Cohaesibacter gelatinilyticus: one gene and its partner. The protein of the gene in region 2 interacts with the protein of the main gene of each other region in a pairwise test. Links are inferred from orthologs where the notes say so. Each region holds a gene or a part of one and is shown on either strand. Other genes may lie near its edges. The genes, in order: CRO57_RS06805 and CRO57_RS08095.

Region 1 (2,938 bases), 280 kb from region 2 along the record:
TTCTCACTACGCTCTTCCAAAGAGGTGCGAGTGGTCTCACCGATCAGCTCCTGCACGATATCGCCCATCAGAGCTTTCCCGTGCAGTTTGCGGACATGAGATGCTGGCACTTTGCCCGGGCGGAAACCATTGATCTGGATCTGCCCTTTGATCTCTTCAATCTTGCTCACCAGACGAGCTTCAAGATCAGAAGCAGGAACAACGACGTTCAATTCGCGTTTCAGTCCTTCGGACAGGGTTTCAGTCACCTGCATATCAATCTGCTTTCGTAGTTAGATCAAATTTCTGTACTCTTGGGGAGGTCGTGCATCGTCCTCACCCTTTCACTTGCTGATTCACCTGTCGCCCAACGAAGAGAGGCCGCCGCAGCAGCCACACTTCAATCCAGCCACCCCCGAACCAACAAAGCAAGGGAGAGATTTGGTACGGGTGGAGGGACTTGAACCCCCACGGCTCGCGCCACCAGAACCTAAATCTGGCGTGTCTACCAATTCCACCACACCCGCACATTTGGCGCCCAGCGCCAGCAAATCGAGCGGGGCCTCTATAGCAATAGCTTTTCAAAAGAGCAAAGACATTTTCTGCATTTGCCCCCAATTCCCCACACATATAAGAGAATTTGACAAAAAAGTCACCTTTTCCCCTGATTTATTGCGCTAAAAAGCCATCTCAAACCAGCAATCAAAGCAAAAAAAGCCCCCCACTTTTTCAGTTATTCTCCAAAAAGTCTGGCAAACAACATCGGCATACAATCCGGCAGGTCTTCAGATATCAACCCGGCACCAAGTATCTTGCCTGCTTCTTTGTGAAACCAGACTGCGGCACATGCTGCTTCAAAGGGAATCATGCCCTGCCCGGCGAGACCTGCTACGGTTCCAGCCAAAACATCCCCCGACCCGGCGGTTGCCAAATACGGAACACCATCAGACTGAATGACCGCAGCTCCTTCCGGACTGGCGATCACGGTATCAGCGCCCTTCAATATAATGATGGCGCCACTTCGTTTGGATGCTTCGATTGCACAAGAGAGTTTCGATCTCCCATTCTGTCCGCGCAAGCGATGGGATAGATCAGGAAAGAGCCGCGCAAACTCACCTTCATGTGGCGTCAGAATCAATTGCCCATTTTTTGCAGGTACACTGGCACCCAGCATTTCGATACCATCCATACCAAATCTGGCAACCAAGGTAAGAGCATCCGCATCCAGAACAACAACGCCATCTTGCTGAAGAGCTTCAGAGACAAGACCCGCATGTTCCTTATCCAGCCCCATACCCGGTCCGAGAAGAAGCGCATCATAATTACGCTCTGAGAGAATTTTGCTGAATGACATGAACTCTGAAATCGGCTCCACCATTACGGACGTCACTTGCGCCGCAACCACGCCAACCGCATCATGAGGCGGAGCCAACGTGACCAATCCAGTGCCAGCACGAAGAGCAGCCCGCGCGGCAAGCCTTGCCGCACCACTTGATGACACCCCTCCACTCACCACAAGACAATGACCCCGATGAAATTTGTGATCTGCCAAACGGAATGCATCCATTTGTTCTATCGGCTTTATTGCTTCTGGCAGATCAGATCGCCACAACCACGGATCATTGACCAAAGCAACAAAACCGCATTCGTCCAACACATTTGCTTCGATACCAATTTGTGCCAACTTCAGATCCCCGCAATAAGCCGAACCGGGATAAAGCAGATGACCTGGCTTGCGAGCAAAGAAAGTTACTGTCCTCTGCGCCTTCACGGCAGCTCCGCGAACCAATCCACTGGCACCCTCGACACCGCTGGGTAGATCAACCGACAACACCGGCAAGCTGCTTTCATTAAGTTTATCAACCAGCTCTGACAGCTCACCTGTTACCGGGCGATCAAGTCCTGCACCAAAAAGGGCATCGATCACAAGATCTGCATCTTGCCAAAGTCCTGAACTCAGAGGGTAAATCTCCTCCCCCCAATCATCCGCCGCAAGTCGTGCATCCCCCCTCAGCATATCCACCTCAACCGAGCAGCCAACAATCGCGCTCCAGCCTTCTTCTTCCAGTAAACGAGCAGCAACCAACCCGTCGCCACCATTATTTCCGGGGCCACAAAGTATACAGACCATACCGGAAGCCGAAGACCCGGTTTGCTCCTCGAGTAAATCCTGTGCGGCACGTGCGACCGCCTCTCCTGCTTTTTCCATAAGATCATAGCCGGGGATCCCGCCTTCAATAGTCAGACGGTCAGCTTCCGACATCTGGTCAGGGAGAAGAATTTCCAAGGGATCACGTGACAAGCTCATGCTTTCCTCCTTCAATCTGATCGAAGGCGAATAGAGACTCAATAACAGCCCAATTCATCCTGAAGAAAGGATAGCAAACAGCAGGCAACAAAATAGTATTTTGGCAGGCTGTCCACCGGCACATCGCCATACCCCAAAAGACACAGATTACGGAACAAAATTGACAATTGCACAATTTTTAGGCAATTGCTCAATTTTGCACCAGAAGCTTTCCCCATTTTGCCTGATAATTCGACCTTCTGACACTGGCTTGGGTCATAAAACTCTGCTTCTATGTGCCCGAATTGAGTTGGCATAGGCTCTGCTTAAAATTTCATCGTTTAGGATTTTTATAGTCCAGCGAGAAAAATTAGAGCCGAAGTCACAAATTACGCAAAGCAGATACCCAGTCAACGGGTATATTCGGGAGCCTGAGTGCCATGAAAAAGATCGAGGCAATCATCAAGCCCTTCAAGCTTGATGAAGTGAAGGAAGCATTGCAGGAAGTTGGCCTGCAGGGCATTACCGTCATTGAAGCCAAAGGCTTTGGGCGCCAAAAAGGCCATACCGAACTGTATCGCGGTGCGGAATATGTCGTCGACTTCCTCCCCAAGGTAAAAGTTGAAGTCATTCTGGCAGACGAGCAGGTAGATGCTGCAATTGAAGCCATTC
Region 2 (12,741 bases):
ATCGCAGAAACCGGTCATGGTTGCAATCTTGGCCAGGGAGTTCGATTTTTCTTTCATCAGATATTTGGCATAATCCAGACGGATGCGAACATTTGTCTGGCTTGGTGACATCGCCAATGCTTTTTGAAAATGTTGCTCCAGATTCCGGCGACTGACTTTCAGGCGCTTGGCAATTGAGGCCACAGACAATGGTGTTTCCATATTTTCCTGCATGATCAGGAGGGCATGTTTGACCAGTTCGTCGTTGGTTTTCAGGTTGGTCGGGATGCCTGGTTGCGCTTTGCTGCTATGCTGGAACTCGTCAATGATCATGATGTTCAAGCTCTTTTGAGCCTGACTGGCACCGACATGTTTGCTGACCAGGTGAGCCGCCAAATGAGCAGAACTCACTCCACCAGAGCAAGTCAATCTGTCTCCATCAATGACAAAGATCTGATTGGAAACCGGGTTCAAGTCGTTGAACTGCTCAAGGAAATCCTCCCTATGAAACCAGCTGACACAGCATTCTCGACCTTCCATGAGGCCCAGACGGTGCAAACTGAAGGCCCCGGTGCAAAGACCAATGAGCGGAATCTTGCTATTCGCCGCGCGGATCAGAAAAGCATCCACCTCAGGTGGGAGTGTTTCCACCTCATTCATCAGCCCGCCGACTACTGCGATATAGTCAAATCGATTTGGATCGCCCAAGCGTTCGGTCGGTTGAACCTGAATGCCGCAACTGGATGTGACCGGATGCATGTTGGGGGAAAGGACGGTCCAGTCACACAGGATCTTGCGGCTGCTATCTCCTTCGTCAGCCGATAGACGCAGAACGTCGATGAAGCTTGCAAACGCGCTAAGAGTGAAATGCCGAGCCAAGATGAAGGCAACTGATAGGCGTGGTTTTGCTGTCACAGCCTTGCGAGGAGCTTGCATGTTCCGAAATCCAAATATAGCGCAAATAAACCATTTGTTTTGCGCATATATACCATACAGAACTGGTATTTCATAGAAGAGTGACCCTCTGATTTGAAGAGGAACCTGCTGTGACCCATTTTTCCGCCTTTTCCTTGCTTCGCAATTCTCTGAGTGGCCATAAAAAATGGCCGAAGCAATGGCCAGATGCTGCCCCTAAGTCTGAATATGATGTCATTATTGTCGGTGCCGGTGGCCATGGGCTCGGTGCAGCCTATTATCTGGCCAAGGAGCACGGCATTACCAATGTTGCCGTGATCGAAAAAGGTTGGTTGGGCGGTGGCAACACCGGACGCAACACCACCATCATTCGGTCCAATTATCTCTATGATGAAAGTGCGGGTCTGTATGATCATGCCGTGGATCTATGGGATGGGCTGAGCCAGGAGCTGAACTACAACGTCATGTTTTCTCAACGCGGCGTCATGATGCTGGCTCATAACGTTCATGATGTTCAGAGCTTCAAGCGTCATATCCATGCGAACCGTCTCAACGGCGTTGACAACAAATGGATCAGCCCGGAAGAAGCCAAGGCCATCTGCCCTCCGCTGGATATCTCACCAACAGCTCGTTATCCCGTGATGGGAGCTGCGTTTCAGCAGCGTGCGGGGACAGCCCGCCATGATGCTGTAGCTTGGGGATATGCCCGTGCAGCGGCAGCACGCGGTGTCGATATCATTCAGAATTGCCCTGTTCTTTCGATTAGACGAGGAGCTGACGGAGCTGTTGAAGGTGTCGAGACGGGCAAGGGCTTTATCAAGGCCAAAAAAGTTGCTGTTTCTGCTGCGGGTAACACTTCCGTTGTCATGCAGACCGCAGATGTTCAGCTGCCTTTGGAAAGTTTCCCACTGCAAGCTCTGGTCTCCGAGCCGGTCAAACCGATCATGCCGTGCGTTGTGATGTCGAACAGCGTGCATGCCTATATCAGCCAGTCGGACAAAGGAGAGCTGGTGATTGGCTCGGGTACTGATCAATATATCTCCTACTCGCAACGCGGTGGATTGCCTCTGATTGAGCATACGGTTGCTGCCATCTGTGAGATTTTCCCGATTTTCCGTCGCATGCGGATGCTTCGCAAATGGGGCGGGATCGTGGACGTAACCCCGGACCGCTCGGCCATTTTGGGCAAGACACCGGTAAAGGGTCTTTATGTCAATTGTGGTTGGGGGACTGGCGGCTTCAAGGCAACGCCCGGTGCAGCCCATGTCCTGGCCCACACAGTTGCCAAGGACGAACCGCACCCCATCAATGCCCCATTCACTCTTGAGCGCTTCCAGACCGGCCGGCTGATTGATGAAGCTGCCGCCGCCGCTGTTGCCCATTGATCTGGCGATAAGGAGATCCCGACATGTTGATGATCCGTTGCCCTCATTGTGAGGAAACCCTGCCGGAGCTGGAATTTGCCTATGCAGGAGAAGCCCATATTGATCGACCGGTAAGGCCGGAAGAGTTGAGTGACGAGGAATGGCGCAATTTTCTGTTCATTCGCACCAATGAGCGAGGCCTGCATTTCGAACGTTGGCGCCATATCCATGGCTGTGCCCGTTTCTTCAATGCCGTTCGCGACACGGTCAGCGATCAGTTCCTGACCACCTACAAAAGCGGCACGCCTCGCCCGACGGAAGATGAGTTGAAAGAGTTGGCAAAATGAGCAGCTATCGTATTTCCGGCAAAGGCCGTGTGAATCAATCCAAACCGGTGACTTTCACCTTTGATGGCAAATCCTATCGAGGATTTGAAGGTGACACCGTTGCGTCTGCTTTGCTTGCCAATGGTGTCCACCTGATGGGGCGGTCCTTCAAATATCACCGACCTCGTGGAGTGCTGACCGCTGGCTCTGAAGAACCCAATGCGCTGATAGGTACACAGCGCCCAGGGGCAGATAACAGCCGTTTCGAACCCAACACTCGCGCCACTACGCAAGAAATTTATGACGGACTGATCACAACCAGTCAGAACAAGTGGCCATCGCTCAGCTTTGATATGGGAGCGATCAATGATCGTCTCTATATGCTCTTCTCGGCTGGCTTTTACTACAAAACTTTCATGTGGCCGAAGAGCTTCTGGGACAAACTCTATGAGCCTGTCATTCGGGCCTCTGCTGGACTTGGCGTCTCTCCCACGAAGGTCGATCCGGATATCTATGCATCTCGTTATTTGCATTGTGACGTATTGATCGTTGGAGCGGGTGCAGCTGGTATCGCTGCTGCGCTGCAGGTTGCCAAATCTGGGGCGGAAGTTGTTCTGGTCGATGAACAAGCCGAACTCGGTGGCTCACTTCTAAGCGAAGAGAGCATTGAGATTGATGGTGTCAGCTCATCAGCGTGGCTCAAAACCAGCCTCGATCAACTTCGCGCCATGGACAATGTTCGCCTGATGAGCCGAACCACAGCCATTGGCTATTATCATCAGAATATGGTCGCTCTCGCACAAAAGCTTACAGATCATCTGGCGGACGTTCCTGAAAATAGTCCGCGTGAGAGAATGTGGCGCGTTCGCGCAAAGCAGGTCATTCTGGCACAAGGTGCAATCGAGCGGCCATTGGTCTTTGATGGGAATGATCGCCCCGGTGTCATGCTGGCCGGTGCAGGACAGAACTATCTGAACCGTTTTGGGGTAATGGTTGGCAAGACACCGGTCTTTTTAACGTCGCATGACAGTGCCTGGTATGCTGCATTTGATTACCAAGATGCTGGTGCCAATGTGGTTGCCATTGTTGATACTCGGGTGGATATGGATGATGCGCTGCTGGATCAGGCGCGACAACGCGGCATTGAAGTGTTTCTTGGCCATACGGCGACCACTACATCAGGGCGTCTTCGGATCAAGTCTGTCTCTGTCAATCCGGTCGCCCACGGAGTTGTGGGAGCTGCTCTTGAACTTTCCTGCGATGTGCTTTTGATGTGTGGTGGTTGGACACCATCCCTGCATTTGTTCTCGCACACGAAGGGCAGCCTGAAGTGGGATGAAGAGGCGCGTGTCTTTCTTCCGGACCAAAGCAACGAAGAATGCCAGATTGCTGGTGCCTGCCGTGGGCTATGGGGTATTTCTTCCGCTCTGGAAGATGGTGCCAAAGCAGGACTGGAAGCAATCACGGCTTTGGACTTGTCCGGCGAGGACGTTACTTATTCTGTTGGCAATGATCGCGCTGGAACTGGTGAGACACATCGGGAATTGCCTACAAACGGCAATCCTGGCAAAGCCAAGGCTTTCATCGATTTCCAGAATGATGTGACGGCCAAGGACATTCGTCTGGCTGTACGTGAAGGCATGCATTCGATTGAACATGTCAAACGGTACACCACAAACGGCATGGCGACCGATCAGGGCAAAATGTCCAATATGAATGGATTGGAAATTGCGGCCGACGCTGTGGGCAAGGAAGTGCCGAAAGTGGGACTGACCACATTCCGGCCTCCCTATACCCCAACGACATTTGGTGTATTTGCCGGTTATCACAAAGATGGTCAATTCGAGCTGACACGTAAAACACCAATCGATAGTTGGGCCGAGAAAAACGGCGCGGCTTTCGAGCCTGTCTCGCAATGGCGCAGGGCTTGGTATTTCCCAAAATCTGGTGAAGACATGCGCAAGGCTGTGGCGCGTGAGTGTGCTGCAACACGCAAGTCAGTTGGCATGTTTGATGCGTCTACCCTTGGCAAAATTGAAGTGGTTGGGCCTGATGCGGTTGAGTTCATGAACCGCATGTATACCAACCCATGGACCAAACTTGCTCCTGGGCGTTGCCGTTATGGTGTTCTGTTAGGGGAAGATGGGTTCATTCTGGATGATGGTGTCATTGGCCGCCTGAGCGAGGACAAGTTCCATATCACCACGACAACGGGCGGTGCTGCCCGTGTCCTGAATATGATGGAAGACTATCTGCAAACCGAGTGGCCAGACTTGCAGGTTTGGTTGACCTCTACCACGGAACAATGGGCAACCATCGCCTTGAATGGTCCAAATGCTCGCAAGCTATTGGAACCGTTTGTGGAGGGGCAGGATATGAGCGATGAAGCTTTGCCTCATATGTCGGTGGCTGAATGCAAAGTTGCTGGCTTTCCTGCGCGCTTGTTCCGTCTGTCCTTTACCGGTGAGCTTGGTTTTGAAATCAATGTACCGGCTCGTCATGGATTGGAGCTTTGGTCTAAACTCTATGAAGCCGGAAAGGCCTACGATATCTGTCCTTATGGTACCGAGACCATGCATGTGTTGCGAGCCGAGAAGGGCTATATCATTGTTGGTCAGGATACGGACGGTACAGTTACGCCTTATGATGCAGGGCTTGGATGGGCAGTTGCCAAGAAGAAACCGGATTTCGTGGGCATGCGCTCTCTGAAACGCCCTGATCTCGTTGCCGAAGGGCGAAAGCAATTGGTTGGCCTGAAAACCAAAGATCCCAAGATTGTGCTCGAAGAGGGTGCGCAAATTGTCAATGATCCGCACCAGTCATTGCCGATGAAAATGGTGGGGCATGTGACGTCTTCCTATTGGAGTGAAGTGCTTGGGCAATCTATTGCCATGGCCCTCATTGAGGGGGGGCAATCTAGAATGGGTGAGACAATCTATATCCCGATGGCTGAGTGTGTATTGGAAGCAGAGATTTGCTCCAGTGTATTTTATGATCCAGCAGGCGACCGGTTGAAGGTTTGAAGGTGAAGTGATGACTAGTTCAATGGAAATGACGCTGAATTTGCCCCAAGCGATTGGCTCTCAAGTAATTAGTGATATGAGTGGTCCGGTTTCCATCAAATTGCAGGAACCGAAGGCGCGTTTAAATCTGCGTATTGCTCAACAAAAACTGTCTGAAGCCTCCAAAGCGTTCGGGTTGGAAATTCCTTCCAAAATCCATGGATATGCTGAAGAGGGAAATCGCTCCGCCTTATGTCTTGGACCAGACGAGTGGATTTTATCCGCCTCAGAGGATGCCAAGGATGACATTGTTGCGGCATTTGCAGATCTATATTCAAGCTGCCCACACAGTTTGACCGATATATCAGATCGTCAGATGAGTATTTCGCTGAGTGGAGAGCAGGCGGCTGAATTGCTGAGCGTTGGATGTCCTCGTGATCTGGGTTTGCTCGCAGTTGGGTCTGGTACCCGTACGATCTTTGACGGTGTTGAGATTACTTTGCTGCGTCTTGAGCAAGATCGATTTGAAATGGAGGTCTGGCGTTCGTTTCTTCCTCACATGTGGGCGTTGCTGCATATCGGCAATCAAGAGCTTGCCAGCGATCAAAAACGTGCCTTGCTTGAAAAACAACAATAACCAGCTTGCTTCGTATGAGAGAAATGATGACGCATATCCTGAGAATGAAATGTGAGGACCAGGCCGGGATTGTTTCCGGTCTTGGACAGGTTCTGGATCGATTTGGATGTAATATTGGCCAGAGTTTTCAGTTTTTGCAGCCCGCTTCCATCAGGGAAGATGATGTGGCTGAAATCTTTTTCCTGCGTCTTGAATTTACCTGCACTGAGCAGACCGATTGGTCCGAACTCGAACAAGAGCTTGAAGCTCTTCGATCTTGCTTTGATGCAGACTTATCAGTTCGCGAAAGTGGCAGGGCGGTGCCCACCATCTTGATGGTTTCGAAGTTCGACCACTGTCTGATTGATATTCTATATCGTGTTCAAACCGGTAAACTGCCGCTTGATATTGTTGCCGTTGTCTCAAACCATGCTCATAGCCGGGCGGATGTAGAACGTCTTGGTATTCCCTATTATCTGTGGCCTGTAACCAAAGAGAACAAACAGGAGCAGGAGCAAAAGCTTGAGGAATTGATCGAGCGTTCAGGTGCGGAACTGGTTGTCTTGGCTCGCTACATGCAAATCTTGTCTGACGAATTCAGTTCACGTCATTTTGGTAAGATCATCAATATTCATCATTCTTTCCTGCCAGCTTTCAAAGGCGCCATGCCTTATAAGCGCGCGTGGGAGAGGGGGGTGAAACATATTGGAGCGACAGCCCATTATGTGACCCCAAATCTTGATGAAGGCCCCATCATTGAACAGGACACTGAGCGTGTGAGCCATTCAGATAGTGCTTCTGATCTGGTTCGTCTGGGTGGTGATGTGGAAGCCCGTGTGCTTTCAAAAGCATTGCGTCTTCATATTGAAGGACGTGTCTTTATCAATGGAAATAGAACCATTGTATTCAAGGGCTAGCGGATTTGCATAGGGGTGATCAGAGACAATAGCTGTCTTGCTTCATAGTGAGGATTCGGGTGTCGGTAACGATATGTGATTGCTAGCGGCGTTTTTTGATGTGAACTGATGTCTCAATATTAGTCGATGTTTGAATTTATTCTCTACAAGATACCGCAGGTATGTTTCTGACGATGATTCAGGTAAGCTTTGAAATAATGAGAAAATCACGGCCTGATCATGGACCGGTTTCTGCCATTCTTGAGACCCAAGTCTCATATGAGACGTGAGACACCTTTATTTGGTGTCTTACAATGTCTCATGAAAAGCCTAGGGAATTTCTGGCAATTCACACGTTATTTGGAAAACCCCTGATATCGCCTTGACATAGCGGCCCTACGAAATTATCAACTCACCTCAACGCCGGTATAGCTCAGTTGGTAGAGCACCTGATTTGTAATCAGGGGGTCGGGAGTTCAAGTCTCTCTGCCGGCACCACTTTTCTTTGCGCTTTGCCGCCCACCAACCCAAAGCGCTGGGTTTGGTTCGAGATTCCTTCTCTTACCTGTACCACTTGTTTTTCCTTAAAATCGGATTTGTTGAGTTTTTGTCAGGCTTTTCTATCGGGCTTATTGTGTGAGCTACGGCTGGCTTTTTTCAATATGTAATTTCTCAAGTTGCATATCTATGCCTTGAGTGATAATTCTTCAGATCGAAAAAAGGCCCTCCCAGGGGCCTTTCTTGCTTGGAATGTTTTATCTTTGTCTGCATCAGGAAATGATGCTTTGTCGTCTTAGATGGCACCCATAAAGTGTCATGGCAACGGCATTGGAGACATTGAGGCTCTTGATCGGGCCTGGCATATCCAGCCGTGCCAGCTCAGCGCATTTCTCACGGGTCAGGCGGCGCAATCCCTTGCCTTCAGAGCCGAATATCAATGCCAGTTTCTGATCTGGTACTGTTTTCTGCATGATTTCTTCAAATGGTGCACTTTCCTCAGAATCAAATCCAATGGTGTGGAAGCCGATATCTGCAATTTCGTCCAAAGCACGGGCTAGATTTGGAACTGTCACCATAGTGATCATGTCCAGGCCACCGGAAGCGGTTTTTGCCATGATCCCGGATTCTTCCGGGCTGTGGCGACCGGTCATGATGAGTGCATCTGCACCCAGTGCCACACTGGAGCGAATGATGGCGCCCACATTGTGGGGGTCGGTGATCTGGTCGAGGATAACAACCAACTTGGCATCTTCCAGATCGGAGATGGCAGCTGATTCCAGCTGACCTGCAGTCAGATAAAGTCCCTGATGAACCGCGCCCTTGGCATGTTGATCGATATCTTTGGGATTCGCTGTTTCAATAATTCCATCAAGACGTGCGGGATTGCCGCCTAGAGATTGGATTTCCTGTCGCAGTTTGGCTTCCGCGTTTGTGGTTGCCAGAAGTTTGTGCAATGGGCGCTGGGGGTTGGAAGCTGCGGCAGCGACGGCGTGAATGCCGAATAGATGCACAAAGTCATCATTGGCTCGCCGGGAGTTACGGCGCTTGTTGGCAGAGTTGGCCTCCATCTGACGGTTGCGTTTGGCTTTTTGTGAGCGGTTCTTTGTCATTGTGGAGCCTTCTATATGCGTGGCCTGATTTGGCGTGCTCGCGTGTTTCGATGAGTTTGCGCCGGGTTATATCCGATTGCAAGCACATGGCAAGCTATTGCTGACCGGTATCAATCTGATGGGATGTTTTTCGAAGCCGGTGAGGTGAGATAATGACTTTTTTGCTCCCTGATCCTGGGTCGGTTTATGGTGTGATATGATGCATTTATGTGAGGTGTGAATTTTTCCCCATTTTTTGCGAAGCCCCTGAAAGCGGCGGAAATTTGCGCCTTTGAAGTCTGTGGGAGAGGGGTGTTGGAGGCTCCGGGCTGTTGATATTGAAGATTACGCACAGAAACTGAGATTGGGTAGTTGACTTCGTGGGCCGGGTTTTGCATAAACCGCCTCACGAACTGACCGCGACTTGGCGGGCTTTTCGAGACCAACCTGTTCGCAGGGACAGGATGGCGAAGAATTTGGAGGAGTGTCCGAGTGGTTAAAGGAGACGGACTGTAAATCCGTTCGCTTAGCGTACGCTGGTTCGAATCCAGCCTCCTCCACCATTTCTTCGCTGTACGTCTCGCGCGGGTGTAGCTCAATGGTAGAGCAACAGCCTTCCAAGCTGATGACGAGGGTTCGATTCCCTTCACCCGCTCCACCTCTTAAGTTTACACTCTCCCTTACAGTTTGGTCCCGAGCCTCCAGCTCAGGTCTTTTTGTGTTAACCGGGTTTGTATCTCGTTTTGAGTAGCAGACCTTTTGGCGCCTAAAGCGAGCTGAGACCTTGTAGATATCAAAGTGTTTTCAGCCCCTGATGATGAGAGCTATTTCCTATGGCTAAGGAAAAGTTTGAACGTAATAAGCCGCATGTAAACATCGGCACGATTGGTCACGTTGACCATGGTAAAACCACCCTGACCGCAGCTATCACCATGACCCTTGCTGAAAAGGGCGGTGCTGAGGCTAAGGCTTATGATGAGATTGACGGTGCGCCAGAAGAGAAAGCTCGCGGCATCACGATCTCTACTGCTCACGTTGAGTATGAGACAGAGAACCGTCACTATGCTCACGTTGACTGCCCAGGTCACGCTGACTATGTGAAGAACATGATCACCGGTGCTGCTCAGATGGACGGTGCTATCCTGGTTTGTTCTGCAGCTGACGGCCCAATGCCACAGACGCGTGAGCACATCCTGCTTGCCCGTCAGGTTGGTGTTCCTGCTCTGGTAGTGTTCCTGAACAAAGTTGATCAGGTTGATGACGAAGAGCTGCTTGAGCTTGTTGAAATGGAAGTTCGCGAACTGCTGGATTCTTACGAGTTCCCAGGCGACGATATTCCTATCGTAAAAGGTTCTGCTCTTGCTGCTGTTGAGAACCGTGACGCTGCAATCGGCCGTGAAGCAATCATGGAACTGATGGCTGCTGTTGACGATTATATCCCAACTCCAGAGCGTCCAAAGGATCTGCCATTCCTGCTGCCTATCGAAGATGTATTCTCCATCTCTGGTCGTGGTACTGTGGTAACCGGTCGTGTTGAGCGTGGCGTGATCAATGTTGGTGACGAGATTGAGATCGTCGGTATCAAAGACACCCAGAAAACCACCTGTACCGGTGTTGAAATGTTCCGCAAGCTGCTTGATAGCGGTGAAGCTGGTGACAATGTTGGTGTTCTCCTGCGTGGTACCAAGCGTGAAGATGTCGAGCGTGGCCAGGTTCTGTGTGCACCAGCTTCCGTTACTCCACACACCAAGTTCAAAGCAGAAGCTTACATCCTGACGAAAGAAGAAGGCGGTCGTCATACTCCGTTCTTCACCAACTATCGTCCACAATTCTATTTCCGTACCACTGACGTGACGGGTGTTGTTACCCTGAACGAAGGTACCGAGATGGTTATGCCTGGCGATAACGTCGAGATGAATGTTGAGCTGATCGTGCCAATCGCTATGGAAGAAAAGCTGCGCTTCGCTATCCGCGAAGGTGGCCGTACCGTAGGTGCCGGCATCGTCGGTTCTATCGTCGAGTAAGAGATTTCATCTTTACTTGAGATATGTCTTTAAGAAGCCCCTGCAAGCTATTGCTTTCAGGGGTTTTTTGATTCTCATAATTTTGATGAAATAAGGTGATACGGATGGATATCGAAGGTTGGTTTTGTGGATGGAGTCACAATTCATGAAGTTTTGATGATCCCTTGTTGATTTTTTTGTATTTCGTCATCTTTTCGCTTGCAGTTGTCTGTGAACTCCAATAGTTAGTCTCCAACTTGGTTTTCACTAAGTTTTGCGAAGTAGGGGTGTAGCTCAGCTGGTAGAGCATCGGTCTCCAAAACCGAGGGTCGGGGGTTCGAGTCCCTCCGCCCCTGCCATTTCGCACTTGATCTTGCATGGCAAGATATTATATGTAGTGAGAATCTTATGAACGCGCGAAATTCTGTTTCGCGCGTTATTATATGTGAGCGGTTCCATGGCAAAGACCAACCCATTTGATTTTCTGCAGCAGGTTAAATCTGAAGCATCGAAGGTAACCTGGCCTTCCCAGAAGGAGACTGGCATTACTACTGTGATGGTTTTTGTCATGGTTTTCCTGGCTTCAATCTTTTTCTTGCTGGCTGACCAGATCATGTCATTTGGCGTCAGCTTCGTGCTTGGCCTGGGAGGTTAATAGACATGGCGATTGCAAAGCGGTGGTATATCGTTCATGCCTACTCGAACTTCGAGAAGAAAGTAGCGGAGGCTATTCGTGAAAAGGCTGATCAGACCGGTCTTGGTGATCTGTTTGATGAAGTTCTTGTTCCGACCGAGAAGTTTGTAGAAGTGCGTCGTGGACGCAAGGTCGAATCTGAGCGCAAGTTTTTCCCCGGTTATGTGCTGGTGAAGATGGCAATGACAGATGACGCCTATCATTTGATCAAGAATACCCCGAAAGTCACTGGCTTTCTGGGGAATGACAACAAGCCGATGCCAATTTCCAATGCGGAAGCGGATCGCTTGTTGAATCAGGTTCAGGAAGGTGTCGAGAAACCGATGCCGACCGTCAGTTTCGAAGTTGGCGAGCAGGTTCGGGTTTCCGATGGGCCGTTTGCTTCGTTCAATGGGCTTGTCGAGGAAGTGGACGAAGAGCGTGCGCGCCTCAAGGTTACCGTATCGATCTTTGGTCGTGCGACACCAGTCGAGCTTGAATATAATCAGGTTGAAAAACTCTGATCATAACAGGTGCGGGAGATTTGGTTCGTTTGCCGAACGAGCCGTCCGACCGCGCCCTTTCTCATGTCTATCTGAAGGTGCTTTGCGCCGAGGGAAAGAAAAATGGCAAAAAAGATTCAAGGTTACCTGAAACTTCAGGTTCCTGCAGGGGCTGCTAATCCATCCCCTCCAATTGGTCCTGCTCTTGGTCAGCGCGGCCTGAATATCATGGAATTCTGTAAGGCGTTTAACGCCAAGACGCAGGAAATGGAAAAAAATGCGCCGGTTCCGGTGATTATTACCATTTACCAGGACAAGTCTTTCACTTTTGAAATGAAGACACCTCCGGCGTCTTTCTTTCTGAAAAAAGCTGCCAAGCTGCCTAAGGGCTCTGGTGCGCCTGGTCGTGATGTGGCGGGTTCCGTGACCAAGGATCAGGTTCGTGAAATTGCTGAGCAGAAGATGAAAGATCTCAATGCCAACGACATCGAAGCCGCGATGTTGATGATTGAGGGTTCTGCCCGTTCCATGGGCCTCGAGGTGGTAGGATAATCCAATGGCTAATGTAGGAAAACGTATCCGCGCTGCTCGTGAAAAAGTTGATGCAAACAAGGTTTATTCCGTTGAAGAAGCTGTGAAGCTGGTCAAGGGTGCTGCATCTGCCAAATTCGATGAGACCGTAGAAATCTCCCTGAACCTCGGTGTTGACCCGCGTCATGCGGACCAGATGGTTCGTGGTGTATGTCAGCTGCCTGCGGGCTCTGGTAAAAATGTTCGTGTTGCTGTTTTTGCACGTGGCGATAAGGCTGAAGAAGCTAAAGCTGCAGGTGCAGAGATTGTTGGTGCAGAAGATCTGTTGGCAGTTGTTCAGGGCG

What was found.
Region 1: the proteins of CRO57_RS08095 (region 2) and CRO57_RS06805 interact in binary tests that used the Escherichia coli proteins (3 or more experiments, as listed by UniProt). The link is inferred for Cohaesibacter gelatinilyticus from one-to-one orthologs.

The regions. Positions count from the first base shown.
Region 1 is NZ_OBEL01000001.1:1,523,186-1,526,123, forward strand. It holds CRO57_RS06805 (NAD(P)H-hydrate dehydratase), read right to left. Parts: upstream 2,288-2,938; coding sequence 713-2,287; downstream 1-712. Other genes in the region: tig (trigger factor), read right to left, coding at 1-254; CRO57_RS06815 (P-II family nitrogen regulator), read left to right, coding at 2,707-2,938. UniProt on the Escherichia coli protein: Bifunctional enzyme that catalyzes the epimerization of the S- and R-forms of NAD(P)HX and the dehydration of the S-form of NAD(P)HX at the expense of ADP, which is converted to AMP.
Region 2 is NZ_OBEL01000001.1:1,798,080-1,810,820, reverse strand. Bases 6,789-9,598 are described here. They hold CRO57_RS08095 (TrmH family RNA methyltransferase), read right to left. Parts: upstream 8,709-9,598; coding sequence 7,869-8,708; downstream 6,789-7,868. Other genes in these bases: tuf (elongation factor Tu), read left to right, coding at 9,521-9,598; purU (formyltetrahydrofolate deformylase), read left to right, coding at 6,789-7,119. In the rest of the region: CRO57_RS08130 (GlxA family transcriptional regulator), read right to left, coding at 1-915; CRO57_RS08125 (sarcosine oxidase subunit beta family protein), read left to right, coding at 1,026-2,279; CRO57_RS08120 (sarcosine oxidase subunit delta), read left to right, coding at 2,303-2,605; CRO57_RS08115 (sarcosine oxidase subunit alpha), read left to right, coding at 2,602-5,607; CRO57_RS08110 (sarcosine oxidase subunit gamma), read left to right, coding at 5,618-6,223; more of purU, read left to right, coding at 6,247-6,788; more of tuf, read left to right, coding at 9,599-10,711; preprotein translocase subunit SecE, read left to right, coding at 11,148-11,345; transcription termination/antitermination protein NusG, read left to right, coding at 11,357-11,887; rplK (50S ribosomal protein L11), read left to right, coding at 11,990-12,418; rplA (50S ribosomal protein L1), read left to right, coding at 12,423-12,741. UniProt on the Escherichia coli protein: Specifically methylates the ribose of guanosine 2251 in 23S rRNA.